Regions from separate parts of the Paenibacillus apii genome, predicted to be linked through region 2. Evidence: riboswitches for the same ligand, from Rfam matches in the RefSeq annotation. Region 2 holds a riboswitch; each other region holds the start of a gene.
What was found. A riboswitch is a leader RNA that binds a small molecule or an ion and turns the genes downstream of it on or off. The one in region 2 is predicted to bind cobalamin.
Positions count from the first base shown of each region.

Region 1: linked by a shared signal. The riboswitch ahead of metE (5-methyltetrahydropteroyltriglutamate--homocysteine S-methyltransferase) and the one ahead of G5B47_RS21235 (S-layer homology domain-containing protein) in region 2 are both predicted to bind cobalamin.
Region 3: linked by a shared signal. The riboswitch ahead of cobT (nicotinate-nucleotide--dimethylbenzimidazole phosphoribosyltransferase) and the one ahead of G5B47_RS21235 (S-layer homology domain-containing protein) in region 2 are both predicted to bind cobalamin.

Region 1 is NZ_JAAKGU010000001.1:906,866-911,992, reverse strand. It holds gene G5B47_RS04590 (YitT family protein) at 63-749, shown strand; gene G5B47_RS04585 (hypothetical protein) at 853-1,038, shown strand; gene G5B47_RS04580 (serine/threonine protein kinase) at 1,138-1,968, opposite strand; gene G5B47_RS04575 (undecaprenyl-diphosphate phosphatase) at 2,182-3,045, shown strand; cobalamin riboswitch at 3,150-3,353, shown strand; gene metE (5-methyltetrahydropteroyltriglutamate--homocysteine S-methyltransferase) at 3,483-5,127, shown strand, end outside.
Region 2 is NZ_JAAKGU010000012.1:124,169-129,295, reverse strand. It holds gene G5B47_RS21240 (GAP1-N2 domain-containing protein) at 1-2,355, shown strand, start outside; cobalamin riboswitch at 2,447-2,639, shown strand; gene G5B47_RS21235 (S-layer homology domain-containing protein) at 2,813-5,127, shown strand, end outside.
Region 3 is NZ_JAAKGU010000004.1:387,694-392,820, reverse strand. It holds gene cobJ (precorrin-3B C(17)-methyltransferase) at 1-1,108, opposite strand, end outside; gene cobT (nicotinate-nucleotide--dimethylbenzimidazole phosphoribosyltransferase) at 1,185-2,279, opposite strand; cobalamin riboswitch at 2,416-2,620, opposite strand; gene G5B47_RS12055 (histidine phosphatase family protein) at 2,650-3,204, opposite strand; gene G5B47_RS12050 (glutathione peroxidase) at 3,319-3,870, opposite strand; gene G5B47_RS12045 (hypothetical protein) at 4,337-4,618, opposite strand; gene G5B47_RS12040 (type 1 glutamine amidotransferase domain-containing protein) at 4,800-5,127, opposite strand, start outside.

The DNA.
Region 1 (5,127 bases), on a different contig from region 2:
GTTCAACCCGTCGTAGAGGTTGGTGGGACGTTTAGCCGCCAATTACGATAAGGGGAATCGGTATGAGGAATGCAATCCGCGGTGCACGTCTGCCGCAAAAATTACTTGTCAATTTGATCGGAACGTTTGTGCTTAGCTTTACTTACTATCATATTAACTACCAGAATCATCTCACTGAAGGCGGGTTTGTAGGCTTGTCGCTCCTCGGCAAGTATGTTCTGGGCCTGTCACCCTCTGTCACCGTGCTGCTGCTCGATGTGCCGGTTCTGCTGATCGCGCTGGCGCTCAAAGGAAAAGCTTTTGTCTGCCATACGTTTATTTCCGTTGGATCATTTACCGTATTTTATGGACTGATGGAGCGTTACTCTGGCATGACCCTTGATTTCCATGGCAACCTTGCGCTTGCGGCGCTGCTGTCCGGCCTGCTCACAGGGGTTGGCTCGGGACTGGTGCTGCGATGCGGAGGCGCTAGCGGCGGAGACGATATTTTATCTCTGCTGATCAGTGAATGGAAGGGAATCAAGGTAGGTACGGTATTTATCATGATGGATATTGCCGTGCTGCTGCTTTCGCTTTTCTACATGCCGCTCAGGGAAACCGTTTATACCGGTATGGCGGTGGTTGTGGCCGGGCAGGTGATCACATTCACGACCTCTCTCGGCAAGCCGAAACGCGGCAAGAAGCTTCGGGTTCAGCCTGGAGCGAGAGGCCGGCAGGAAGCGGCCGCAACGATTACGGGAAAATTGTAATTCATGAAGTCAGCCGAAACCGGCTGGCTTTTTTTACGTATAGAGATATTGTAAGGATGTAATACTGATGGCTGATAGTATCCGAAAAAAAGGAGGAGACAGCATGCTCAGGAAACTTATCGACAAACTCATTCACTCCGTCGGACACTCAAAATATGAAAGACACAGAGGATCGTCCGGCGGCTACCACAAACGGCCGCAGTACGGAAGATCGTCAAGCAGCAGACACAGCTACGGCAGCGGACGCGGGCACGGCTACTACAAGAACCGGTACGGAAGCTCCAGCTAATCGCCGGACTTGTTGTAAAAGATGCATTGCGTCAACGGCTTGCGCCGCCCTATATGAGGCGGCGCAAGCCGTTTCTGCTTTGGAGGGACAGCATCAAAGTTATGAATCCGAACCCGGGGCAGACGCTGACAAAGCCTGCTCTAATTCCCGGATGAACTCCCCGGAATCCTTATATGGATTTTCTCCCTCCAGAAGTCTTAGCAGGATCTGGCGCATTTCCGCCGAAAGCTCCAGCTCCTCTGACCAGCTGCGTTCTTCGCCTCCCGGTATCGGTGTGTAACCGGAATACAGCATAAAGAGCATAAGATGCCCGATATCGTGCAAATCGGAGGCAGTGACCGGAGGCATCCTCCTAGGCAGCCCGTCCTGATCCAGCCCATGCTCGCTGTCGTCTCCCGAACCGTCATCTCCGATACGGCGAGCCAGTCCAAAGTCGATTAAATATAGTTCCTCTCTCCGGAGAATGACATTTGGAATGCGAAGATCGAGGTGGACGAAGCCCCGCTCATGGACATGCTGCACCCGCTCCATCAATTTCAAGGCAAAGCGCAGCGTGTCCTGCTCTCCGAACAAGAGGCCCTGCTCGAAAATCAGCTGTTCCAGCGTAAACCCTTCAATATAATCGGTAACCAGCCACGCCGAGCCTTGTTCCTCAAAAAAATCCCGGAAAGCGGGGATGTAGGGATGCTCCAGCTGCCGCAAAATATCCCGCTCCCGCATCAGCATTTTCTTTCCGATATCCCGTTTGCTCGGCTTTGCCTGTTTGAGGGCGACCTGGCGGTTCTCCGCCGTGTCCAGGCAGCGGTATGCCAGTCCGTAGCTCCCCATGCCGATCCGGGACAGCACTTTGTACTGCTTACCGATCCAATCTCCCTCTTCCCGGGGATAATCCCTCCAGGCAGACAAAAAAGCACGCAGGCGTGCAAACAATGAACATCCTCCCAACGTATACCGCTATAATGTAATCTTTCTGTACATTATTACACATTTCCCTGGGTGTACTGCAAGTGCTCAAGGATGAGCCGAAATGCATGCGTTAGGTATTCTTTCCTGGAAATTGGGCTTGCAAGTTTCAGAAATTGCCGGTGATGTTTAAGCTACTTATAATAAAACTTTAAACATCTTTTTTAAGGAGGCGAAAGCTTGGATCTGCTCGCAATACTCAAAGCCGTTATTCTGGGTCTGGTGGAAGGCCTGACCGAATTTGCTCCGGTGTCCTCTACCGGTCACATGATTATTGTCGACGACATGTGGCTGAAATCCCAGGAATTTCTCGGAAAATACACGGCCAATACGTTCAAAGTCGTCATTCAGCTCGGCTCCATCCTCGCGGTCGTCGTCATCTTCAGAAATCGTTTCATCGATCTGCTGGGACTGAAACGCTTCAGCCGGGGGGCGCTTGAGCCGGTTCCGGACGGCCAACCGTCCCAAATCTCCGGGTCAGGCCGTCTAAAGCTAGGACAGGTATTGACGGGGCTGCTCCCTGCGGGTGTTACCGGCATGCTGTTCGAGGATTACATTGATGAGTACCTCTTCTCGACGTCAACCGTGCTGATCGGTCTTGTGATTGGTGCCATATTTATGATCTGCGCGGATTTGTTCGCACCGAAGCGTGTTAAGGTGCAGACCGTTGACCAGATTACATACGGGCAGGCGCTTGCAGTCGGTCTGATTCAGTGCTTCTCCCTGTGGCCCGGCTTCTCGCGTTCCGGCTCGACGATTTCGGGAGGCGTCCTTCTGGGCATGAGCCACCGCGCCGCCGCCGATTTCACCTTTATTATGGCGGTTCCGATCATGGCGGGCGCCAGCTTCATCTCTCTGCTCAAGAACTGGCAGTATTTTACGCTGGACGCGCTGCCGTTCTTTATTGCCGGATTTATCAGCGCCTTCGTGTTCGCGCTGCTGTCGATGCGGTTCTTCCTGAAGCTGATCAACCGGATCAAGCTGCTGCCGTTCGCCATCTACCGCATTGTGCTGGCAGCGATCGTCTATATTATTTTCTTTTAACCGGTTATCAGGTATTGCTATAACTGGAGCCTCCATCTTCTATTGCGGGCCGCAGGGTCTTGCCGTAACATAAATGGTGTACTCAATATTCAAGCAACAATTCACCTTAAATAACGGAAACAGGTGCTTACCGGACCGAAAAAGGCCGGAGGCTTAAAAGGGAAGCTCGGTGCAAAGCCGACGCGGTCCCGCCACTGTAACGGAAGAGTCTATCAGCATTTATGCCACTGTCAGCCCGGGCTTGACGGGAAGGCCGCTGACGACGATGACGCCGCAGCCAGGAGACCTGCCTGTTTCGACGCACTGCTGTACCTACGGGAGATAGGGAGGTGTAAGTTCGCAAACGTAATGAAATACGTAGGCGTCTTTCCCCCTGCGCTCCTGGGGTGAAGGACGCCTTTTTTGCAGGTTCAGAAGATAGAGGAGGAACGAAAGAGATGACAAGGAATGCCAAAACAAGCAATCTCGGATATCCGAGAATCGGAGCCAACCGGGAATGGAAAAAAGCGCTGGAAGCCTACTGGGCGGGAAAGATCAATGAAGAGCAGCTTCGGACGGAAATGGAGCAATTTCAGCTCAGCAATCTGCGCAAGCAGCAGGAAGCGGGGATCGACCTGATACCCGTTGGAGATTTCACATATTACGATCATGTGCTGGATACGGCGGTTATGTTCGGCATTGTGCCTCCGCGCTACCGGTATGAAGGCGGGCCTGCCGGACTGGATCTGTATTTTGCCATGGCTCGCGGGAACTCCCGGGCGGCGGCATGCGAAATGACGAAATGGTTCAATACGAATTATCATTACATCGTGCCGGAGATCGGCGATATTCAGCCTGTGCTGACGGAGAACAAACCACTGGCCGCGTACCGGTTCGCCAAATCGCAGGCGGGCATCGACGGCAAGCCTGTCGTCATCGGACTATATACGTTTCTGAAGCTTTCCAAAGGGTTTGCCCTTTCGGAAATCCGCAGCGTGGCGGAGCGGTTCCTGCCGGTCTATGTCCAGCTGCTGCAGGAACTGGAGCGGGAGGGCGCGGCATGGGTTCAAATCGACGAGCCGGCTGTCGTGACCGGACTTCAGGAAGAGGATATCGAACTGCTGGGCCATATCTACGGCGCCCTTCATGCCGCGGTTCCAGGTCTTCGCATCATGCTGCAGACATACTTTGAGTCGGTGCAGCCGCTTGAAGCCCTGCTAAAGCTGCCGGTGCAGGGGCTTGGTCTTGATTTTGTACACGACGGCGGAGCCAACCTCGAAGCGATCGAGCGTCTGGGCTGGCCGGAGGACAAGACGCTTGGAGCCGGTGTGATCGACGGGCGCGGTATTTGGCGCTGTGATCCGGAGGAGAAGCTGGCGCTGGCGGAAAGGCTGGAGCGGCTTGTGCCGGAAGGCAAGCTGATTCTGCAGCCGTCCAGCAGCCTGCTGCATGTGCCCGTGACGGTGCAGGGCGAGGAGCGGCTGAAGCCCGAGGTGCGGAATGCGCTGGCCTTCGCCGACGAGAAGCTGGCGGAGCTGGCACTGCTGAAACGCGCGCTGCTTGAAGGCAGGGAAGCGGCCGGTGCGCAGTGGGCCGGGGCGAAGGCAGCGCTGGATGCCTTCCGCAAGCTGCCGGAGCGAAACCGCTCGGATGTGGCGGAGCTTGAACGCGGCCTGGAGGAGCTGACGGACCGGCGGAACACGGTCTACGCCGAACGGGCCAAGCGCCAGCAGGACAAGTGGCGGCTGCCGCTGCTGCCGACAACGACGATCGGGAGCTTTCCGCAAACGCCGGAGGTCCGGCAGGCGCGGCTGAAATGGCGCAAGGGCGAGCTGAGCCCGGAACGCTATGATGAATTTATCCGGCAGCAGATCGCGGAATCCATCACGCTGCAGGAGAAGATCGGTCTGGACGTTCTGGTGCATGGCGAATTCGAACGCACCGATATGGTGGAGTTCTTCGGCGAGAAGCTGGACGGCTTCCTGTTCACCCGGAACGGCTGGGTGCAGTCCTACGGCTCCCGCTGCGTCAAGCCGCCGGTCATTTACGCCGACGTCGCCTTCACCGAGCCAATGACCGTCAAGGAAAGCGTCTATGCGCAAT
Region 2 (5,127 bases):
GTGGAGAACGGCTCGCTGCGTCCCGGTGACCGGGCGATCGAGAAGGACTTTATTTTTGATCTTGCCGCCGGACGGATATTGAACGCCGATTTCCCGGCCTCGTCCCAGCCGTTCCTTGAGCTCGCTTGGGAGCTGCTGCTGCGCGGGAAAGGGGCTGCGGACGATTTTGCCGGGTTCGCTGACATGATGCTGGGAGGCGAGCCCGCGGAACGGAAGCTGTCACTGGCGGCTTATAACGAGCTAGCGGTTTTTTACCGGATCGAGCAGGGAGATGAGGCGTTATACCGGGAGAACAAAAGCGCCGTCCTGAACGGGCTGCTCAGCTATCTGGGCAGAGAAGGGGCGCTGGAGTTGAAAATCCGGCTGAACGACCTGTTTCTGGAGCGCTTCGACCGCGAATTCGACGCCGTCCGGCAGAAGGCGATACCGGAGCCGGCCGTTCTGGAGAGCTTCCGGGATTATTTTTCGCTGAAGGGCCATAATTACCGGACGCGGATCGTCGATTACTTTATTAACGGGATGCTGAACGCGCAAAATGCCGGCCGCACGGATTCTCTGGAGGAGGCGTTCGGCGTAGTTGAGAGCGGCGGGGAGCTGGCTGCCGCCTTTTTCCGCAAGCTGCTGACGACCCCGGTCTTTGCGCGTCTGCTGTTCCAGCCCTATGTGGAATCCCGGCTGGCGTCGGCCGCGAACGCCGCGGGGCTGCTGGAGTGGATAGGGCATTGGGACCGGTTCATGCCCGAAGCGCTGCGTCAACCGGCCGTCCATGACGCGCTGCTCGATTATTTGCCGGAGAAGCTGGAGCGGGAGCGCGATCCGGTGGGAGCCGTGGCAGCGATCCATAGCCGCATTGAACAAGCGGAGAAGGACCGCCGTCGGAGAGCCGGCATCCGCCCCGAAGCGCTGGCGCTCCAGAAGGAGCTGGCTGCGGCGGCCGATCGGTATTTGCTGGAGCGGCTCTCGCTTGAAGATATTACGCAGGAGCAGCTGCTGGAGCTGTCATTTGTCCGCTACGCCCTCGATATGGGCGAATGGGACCCGCCGCTTGACCTGCACAGCAGGCGGAAGGCGAATGTGCTGCGCACGGCGTACCGCTGGTTCGGGGAAGAGAACCCGGACGAGCATATTTTTGACGGCCTGTCTCCGCAGGAACTGGACGATGTGCAGCTTCTGGGACGGCGCTGGCTGAAAGAGAGCCCGGGAGCCGAGCCTTTCGCCCGCCTGCCGCTGGCCTTCTACCACAGCAGCACCCGCGAGGGAGGGCCGCTCGAGTATGATGCGCTGCTGGAGCATGTCCGGAGGAAGGGGGAAGGCGGCAAGGAAGAGGTCTACCGTTTTCTGGCCTGGTCGCAGGATAATCCGCTGTTCGCCATTTCCTCAAGGAAGTTCCAGCCGGGCTACCGGCGGGCGATTTTGAAGTATTTCGCCAGCCATGACCGCGAAGCGTTCAAGAGCCGCGAATTCCGAAAAACGTATATGGCCCCGGCGGGACCCGCGCTGCAAAACGTATATGGAGAGGCCCGGGCGCAGGCGGCCTCGCCGCTGGCGCAGTGGGTGCGCCGGCGCCGGTTTCAGCTGATGATCTTCGGCGCGGCCGTTATCGTTCTGCTGGTTGCAGGCGCCCTTGCGGCCCGCCTATTGAAGGGCGGCGGAGACGAAGCGGCTCCGGCCGCCTCGCCGCAGCCTTCGCCCACGCAGTCTGCGGCTGGCGCGGGCTATCTCGAAGCCGCCGCCTATCTTGAGCGCGGCGGGGGCGGGGGCTCGCTGCTGTTCGCCTTCGCCTCCCCGGACGCCTGCCGCGAATTTAATCCGGCGGAGATTGAGGTGGATGCCGGGACCGGCCAGGCTGAAGTATATAAAGTGGACAGCCTGGTCCATGGCTGCGGGCTGCCGGGATCGGCGAGCCCTTCGAATGCCGGGGCAGCAGCGGGTTCCGCCGGCACTGCCGGTTCGGGAACGGCGGCCGGAAGCGGAGGAACGGCCGGGAACGCCGGCAGCGGCCAAGGCCAGGCCGACACGGCGTCCGCCGATGAGAGCAAGGCCGCCGGGGATTCGCTCTCGGCCTCGGCCGGCCCGTCGGCGGCTATCGGCGGGACCGTTCCAGCAAGCTCGCCGTCGCCGTCGGGAGAGCCAGCCGCCGGGTCAAGCATTGCGGGCTCCAAGGCACCGGGTTCATCCGGCGGGAGCGGAGGATCTTCCGCTGTCGCACCTAACCAGGTGAAGGTAACGCTCGTTTCCGCCCCTAAGCTGACGGCCGGCAGCACGGTGAAAGCCGAAGACTACACGCTGGTCCTGATGGAAGCTCCGCAGGCGGCTCCATCCCCTTCGGCAAGCGCGAGTTCTCCGGCGGAATAGCGGAGAATTGACGCGTTCAATTTCATGGCTTAATGGCCTTTCATGTATGGACAACCCCTGTGATAACCGATATGATAAAGGTTGTCAAAATCGAATAACGTCTGAAAAAGGTGCGGGCATCACACGCCCGCTTAATAGGGAAGCCGGTTGGAATCCGGCGCGGTCCCGCCACTGTATATGCGGAGCGCTCCTCTGAATCAAGCCACTGTTCAAGGCGAACGGGAAGGCCAGAGGGGAGGCGATGAGGCATAAGCCAGGAGACCTGCCTTTTTTCAGCCAAGGTTCAGTGTCCTTCGGGGGGTGAGGGCATCTGGCATTTGCGCGCGGCCGATGCCGGGAGTGGCTTATACAGCATGGATTCCCGGCTCGTTTTTCCGAAAGACCGTCCCTCCGGGGCGGTCTTTTTTTATGGTTTCGGAAGACTCCCATAATACTCAAGAGAGAAAGAGGTTGAAGAATGAGCAGGATTTCTTCCAGAATTCTGGCGCTGGGAATGGCATTATTGATGATTTTTTCCTTGCTGGGCGTTTCCTTTGCACCGGCGGGGCATGCGCTTGCCGAGGCGGCGGATTCCCAGGGGGCGGGGACTGCAGATGCTGGAGCAGCAGCGGGTGCGGCTGAGGCCACCCCGTCTTCGCCGTCAATCGGCGTAACCGATGCCGTGTATTCCGCGGCCGAGTCCATTTTGAAGAAGGAGGTAGTCTCGGAATGGCAGGCGATCGGCTTGGCTCAAGCCGGTTACAAAGTGCCGGATTCCTACACTGCCGCACTTAAACAAAAGGTAGAGAAGGCGAAAGGAGTCTTTTCCGCCGTTACCGACTATGCCAGATACGCTTTGGCGGCTAAAGCGGTCGGAGAAGATCCTGCAAATATTGCAGGTTATAATCTGATCGAGCCGATCTACAGCAGCAGCGGCATCGCCGGACAAAGTCTGAACAACGCTGTCTATGGCTTGATCGCGCTGGATTCCGGCAGCTATACGGTGCCGTCCGATGCGAATTGGACCCGCGACAAGCTGGTTCAACACATTCTTTCCAGACAAAACGGTGACGGGGGCTTTGCCCTTACCAGCGGAGGCCTAAGCGAGCCCGACCTTACGGGTATGGCTCTGGTTGCCCTGGCTCCTTACAAGAGTGATCCGGCTGTTGCTACCGCCGGGCAAAGAGCGGTGCAGTGGCTGTCCGCTCAGCAGAATACGGCTCACGGAGGTTATGGAGAGAGCAGCGAGAGCGTCTCACAGGCCATTATCGGCCTGACGGCGTACGGTGTCAATCCGGCCGGCCAAGATTTCACCAAGAACGGCAGCAATCTGATCAGCCGTCTGATGAGCTTCCGTACGGCAGACGGGGGCTTTGCCCACCTGCTGTCCGGCGGCAGCGACGCTTTTGCCACGGAGCAGGCGCTGCAGGCGCTGACCGCGTACAACCTGTTCACAGCCGGCGGCGACAGCAATCTGTATGATTTTATTGCGAACCCTCCGGCGGCACGTCCGCTTGTCCGGGTGTCCGTAGCGATCGAAGGGCCGACGGCGTCCTTGGGCGAGGGCAGTGTATACGGCAGCAGCGCACTGGATGCGCTAAACAAGCTGGCGGAAGCCAAGGGAATTGCGGTTGTCAGCACATCAAGCCAATACGGCACTTATATCAGCGAAATAGCCGGTATCCAGCAGAAGAAATACGGCGGCTATGACGGCTGGATGTATATCGTTCAGCGCGGCGGGCAATGGGTCAGCGGTTACAGCGCCATTGACCAATTTGCGCTCCAGGACGGAGATCGACTCTACGTTTATTACGGCGATTTCGGCGTCACCCAGTTGGTCGATTCCGTATCGTTGTCGCCGGTTACACCGAAGGAAGGTAAAGCTCTTGAGGTAACGGTTCATAAAAAAACTTGGGACTTTAACGGAAATCCCATAGTCGCGGCGGCTGCCGGAGTTACCGTCTCCATCGGCGGCAAAACAGCCGCTACGAACGATCAGGGAGTCGCCTCATTCGGAACGGATCTGACGCCCGGAACACAGGCGCTCCAAATTACCGGCTACCAGGACAATGCCGCGCCGACAGTTGTGCGCTACACCGGGACGGTTACGGTTCTGCCGAAGGAAGTGCCGGTGTCTTTGGCAGTAGAAGGACCGCAGGGAACGATTATGGAAGGCTCCATAAACGGATCGGTAGCGCTTGAGGCTCTTCAAAGACTGGCCGATGCGAATCATACCGCGCTCGATATCACGCAATCTTCATTTGGAAGCTTTATCAGCGGTATCGGCGGAATCACCGGCGACATGAACAACTGGTGGTCATTTGTCGTTCAACGCGGGGGCGAATGGATTAATCCGAGCGTCGGATTAGGCGACTTTGAGCTTCAGGCTTCGGATAAGGTGCTGGTCTATTATGGAGGCTTCTCTACCCAGGTTGTCCGCACTGTGGAGCTGTCGCCTTCGCAGCCGCAGCCGGGGCAGGCTTTTACGGTTAAAGTCACTCAGGTTGGGTGGGTATGGAATAATAATACTTTCAACTCCGATCCTGTCACTTCACCAGCTTCTGGTGTGAAGGTAAGCATCGGAGGACAGACGGCAATAACGAATGAACAGGGTGTCGCTTCCTTCGGCGGCCTGTCCGCCGGCAGCTATACAATCGAAGTGACCGGTTATCAGGCGGGCGCAGCGCCAAGTGTGGTACGGTATACACAGCCGGCAGCCATTACCGCGCCTCCAGTAGTTTCCAAGGCAACCCTTTCCGTTGTCGGCGACAGCGTAAAAGGAACGATTCTGCC
Region 3 (5,127 bases), on a different contig from region 2:
CGGTGAATTTCTTGTTCGCTATGCCCGGCGCCACTCCCACCTCAAAAAGGGCGTTCGGATTTCCGGTGGCAGACGGGGCGGACGGGTTCGAGGCGACAGACGGGGCGGAACCCGCGTCGCCACCGGAGACGATACCTTTGGCCTCGAGAATTTGCAGCGCCTCCATCGCCGCTTTCAGCGGGCTGGACGAACTCGCGCTGCTGTAAGAGGCGGAAGCCGGGAAATCACGCTCGGCGGACTTAACTTCCCCGCTCTCTCCAGCCTGCTCCTTCGCACTCAGTGACCACGGCTCGGCTGCCACTTGCAGACGCTCGCTTGGCCTTAGTCTCTGCTCTTCCGAGTCCAGTGTATATTTCCGCTGGTAGCCTCTTGGCGTAATCATTAGGCCGTCATATACTACCGTCGAGGAATTACCGATAATAACCGTGGTGAGCATCCCTATTTCATGCTCCAGCATGTCCGCGAGCGTGGTAAGCACGACCTGCTGCCGGTCCCGGTAAGCGCTCTTCACGAGGCCCACCGGCGTGTCCGGAGAACGGTGCCCCAGCAAAATCCGCTGAGTCTCAGCAATCTGCCGCGTACGCCTTCCGCTTCGCGGATTGTACAGAGCGATTACAAAATCTGCCGCGGCGGCGGCTTCCACACGTTTGGCGATGGTGTCCCAGGGGGTTAAATGATCGCTCAGGCTGATCGTGCAGGCGTCATGCATGATAGGCGCCCCAAGGAGAGCGGCACAGGAGTTGATCGAGGATATTCCGGGAATAACCTCTACTTCAACTCCCTCCTCGGCATTCCATTTCTTTTCCATCAACACTTCATAAATCAGCCCGGCCATTCCGTATACACCGGCGTCGCCGCTGGAAATAACTGCAACCGTTCTTCCCATATACGCCTGCCGTACTGCTTCCTGAGCGCGGCTTACTTCTTCCGTCATGCCGGTTCTTACGATCTCCTGTGTGGTCAGCAGGCCCCGGATCAAATCCACATAGGTGTTGTAGCCAATAATGACTTCGCTTTCCTCGATTGCCCTGCGGGCACGATCCGTAATATGTTCAAAAGCGCCCGGGCCAAACCCGATCACCAGCAGTTTGCCTCTCTTCTCTTCCATTCGTGCTGCCTCCTCTGTATGAAACAACTATCCCCGTAACGCCAAGCTTTCCTTAGAAGAAGCCGAGTTCATAGACTCACTGAACCGCAAGGCCGAATTCATCTTCTTCGGGGGCCGGACTCGGGATGCCGAGATCTTCAAATGTGGCCATCTTCGCAACCAATCGGAGGGCCGATTCGATTACAGGCAGGACCAACGCTGCTCCTGTCCCTTCTCCAAGGCGCATGTCCAGATGCAGCAATGGCTTCAGCCCAAGCTCATCCAGAACGATCCGGTGCGCCGGTTCAACGGATAAATGGGAAGCGAATAAATAATCCCGACAGCGGGGCTCGATCCGGCAGGCAGCAAGCGCCGCGGCGCCTGTAATCACCCCGTCAATGACCACCGGAACCTTGCGGACCGCCGCTCCCAATATCACACCGGCCAGTCCAGCGATTTCGAGCCCTCCTACCTTAGCAAGCACGTCGACAGCATCACCCGGATTTGGCTGGTTGACCTGTATTGCTCGTTCGATTACCTTCGTTTTGGCGGCTAGCGCTTCGTCATCGATGCCGGTTCCTCTTCCGGTGATCCGTTCCGCTGGATGGTCAGTGAACACTGCCGTCATGGCGCTGCTTGGAGTCGTGTTGCCGATGCCCATTTCCCCTAAACCGATCACTTCGATTCCTTTATCAGCAAGCTCGTAAGCCATACTAATCCCGACATGGATCGCAGCAACCGCTTCTTCCTTGGTCATTGCCGGTCCTTTGGCCATATTAGCCGTTCCTTGGCGGACTTTCCGCCGAACCACGCCTTCCGGCAGGTCCGTCAGCACCGTTCCGATATCGACAACGTGAACCTCCGCTCCCGCTTGCTGTGCGAGCACATTAACAGCAGCGCTTTGGCGAATAAAATTCGCCATCATAAGGCCTGTAACTTCCTGAGGATAGGCGCTGACGCCTTCCTGGACGACCCCATGATCGCCGCACATCACGATAATCGCTTTTTTGTCCACACGGGGCTGCGCACTCCCAGTGATACCGGCAAGCCTTACAGCGATTTCCTCCAAACGGCCGAGACTTCCCAAGGGCTTGGTCAGGTTGTTGACTCGTCTTCTCATTTGATGCATCGATACAATATTGAGCCGTTCAATCTCATTTAGCACCTGCAATAATTTTTCCAAGAAAATCACAATCCTCTCTTTTATTTAGGAGTCTTATGTAACAGGAATTGAGAAACAAAAAAGCACTCCTACACACAAAAGAGCGTAGAAGTGCCGTTAATCGCCGCAATACAAGCGTTCTCCCCTCCCTATCCTCGTAGGTCAGTCGTGCTGTTGAAAAAAGGCAGGTCTCCTGACTTGTGGATCAGACGCAAAAACGAGATCATGATGACCAAGTTGCTTAAGCCTTCCCATTTGACACAGTGGCTTAAAGCTCGCTCTCCATTTACAGTGGCGGGACCGCGACGGATTTTCACCGTCTTCCCTTTTAAGAAACGCCGCAGCGTTTCACCTTTTCTCTCATATGCTGTTGTAGACAAATATGCTTAAAGTACGTCTATTATAACTTGAGATTTAAAGAGAAGTCTATAAGTCTGTTTTTCAGTGTATCCGTGAATTCGATTACAGTACCGTTCTCTACGATTTCTGCTTGTCCGGTAATCACCCGAATAATGCTGCCATGGGTTACTAGCAGTACATTTCTTCCCGCCGGAGCCTCCAGGTTGCAAATTCCTTCGCAAACCCGCCTTTGCATTGATTCCACAGCTTCAACCCCATAGATCGGAGAATGGATCAGCTCAGGATTGGCTATTTGGAATACATACCTGATTTTCTCCAGCGTCTTGCCTTCCAGTTCACCAAAGCAGCGTTCCGAGAATCGGCTGTCAACCTTAACAGAAAGTCCGTAGACGGATGCCAGAATATGGGCGGACTCATAGGCTCTTCGCAAAGGGCTCGAAATAACGGCATGAACATTCATCCGTTCTCGTAGCCATCTGGAAGCTTCCTGAATCTGGCCGATCCCGTGCTCATTCAGACCGATATCCTGTATCCCTTGTATTCTCCCCTGCTTGTTCCAATTGGTCTCGCCATGGCGCATCAGATAAAGAGGCATTTCTAATCTCGTCCTTCCAAGCCTGTAATATTGCGCTAAAGAGCAGCATACCTGGATGAGTTAGGCTGCTCATGGCAATATCTATTCAGGGGATCGGAAATACTTTGATTTCCATTATTTTTGCAGCAGTGATTCGATAACTGGCTCTAAGTCAACCGGTTCCGTCGTCGTTTCGAATCTAGCTTTTACATATCCGTTACGATCGATCAAAAATTTCGAGAAGTTCCACTTGATCCCGTCGCCGGCGTATATTTCCGGATGCTTTTCCTGCAGGAAATCCTGCATCCATTGGCCCTCCGAAGTCTGGGTATCGAAACCGTAAAATGGTGCTTGCTGTGTCAGATATTGAAATATAGGATGAGCAGATAGCCCTCTAACCTCTATTTTCTCAAACAACGGGAACGTCACTCCAAAGCTGCTCTCGCAAAATTCTTGTACTTCAGAGTTGCTCCCCTGCTCTTTCTCGTTGAATTGGTTGCAAGGAAAACCGAGTATTTCGAATCCCTGCTCGCGGTGACTTTCGTAAAGCCTCTGTAGACCGGCGAATTGACGAGAATAGCTGCATCTGCTTGCAGTATTGACAATAAGGAGAACTTTTCCGCGATAGGCTGACAATTCGAACAGCTTACCGTTAATTGAGTTGACTTGAAAATCATAAATCGACACCGTATCATTCCTCCTCAGGCTTAATAGATACATCATACGGCTAGAACATCTATTGGTCTAATATATAAGAGGAATAATTGTTATAGGTTATACTAATATAGCGAGGGTGCTCGGGCCTATCACGACTCTTTCACAAGCAATCCCAATAAACTAAAACTTGACGGCTCTACTGTTCCTAGTTCCTCCGTTTTTGCACCATACACATATAACTCAACTCCCAGCACTTCAGCTTTCTCTGACTCTTCAAGCTTCGGCCCGAAGCTGGATTTAGGCCGCATATAAAGCAGGGTTATAGTTAATGAAGCTGTCCATAATGTGAAGTTCAGGCCCTTCCGGGCTTAGCGCCGCCCCAAATACTTCCTTCCAGAACGGTTTCCCATATGATCGAACAGTAGTATTACGTCTTCAGCAATTCGCAGAGCGGCCTCTTCCGGCTGCGGCGGACATTCCTGCGGTTGTACATCTTTTACTGTGGAAATCCTCCTCCCTGACCCAATACCTGCAAACGTGCAGGCATTTCTCCCTCGAACTCCCCGCCTGACGGCGCGCATGCTCTAAAAGGTGCACAATCGAAGGTTTTACTTCTTCCTACCTGAAAATCACCTGACAAACCTGCAGATTTGCAGGAAAACCCCAGACACTCTACCTCGCAGCCCATTCTGACCGCCGTATCGAATATGCCCAGATACGCCTCGCCGCTGCCGTCACCCGACAAGTACGATTCCGGTAAAAGAGCGATATCACTCAAAAGACCTCCTTTACGGTTGAACTGCCGCTATCCGCTGTTTAACAAGAAAAAAATCCGCTTCCCCGGGATATATCCCGCGGGAGCGGATTTTTTTATGCGGCAGATTTCTTTATGCAATCTCCTGCATTTTCCACCGGCCGTGTATCAGAAGCCTTCCTTGAATGATGACCGGTTCAGCAGATTAACCCAGCTGTTCAATAACGGCTTTGGTTACAGCCAGCGTGGACTGTGGATTTTGGCCCGTAATCAGGTTGCCGTCCACCTCGTAATGGGAAGTCCAGTTCGGAGCGGCCACATAGATGGCTCCCAGATCGCGAATCTTGCTTTCCAGCAGGAAAGGAAGATGCTGATCCAGCGTCGTTTGCGCCTCTTCCCGGTCTGTAAACGCGCTGACGCGTTTGCCGGCAACAAGCGGTTCGCCGTTCGACAAGGTAGCGCCAACCAGTCCGGCCGGACCGTGGCATACCGCAGCCACAATCTTGCCCCCTTCATAGAAATCGCGCAGCAGC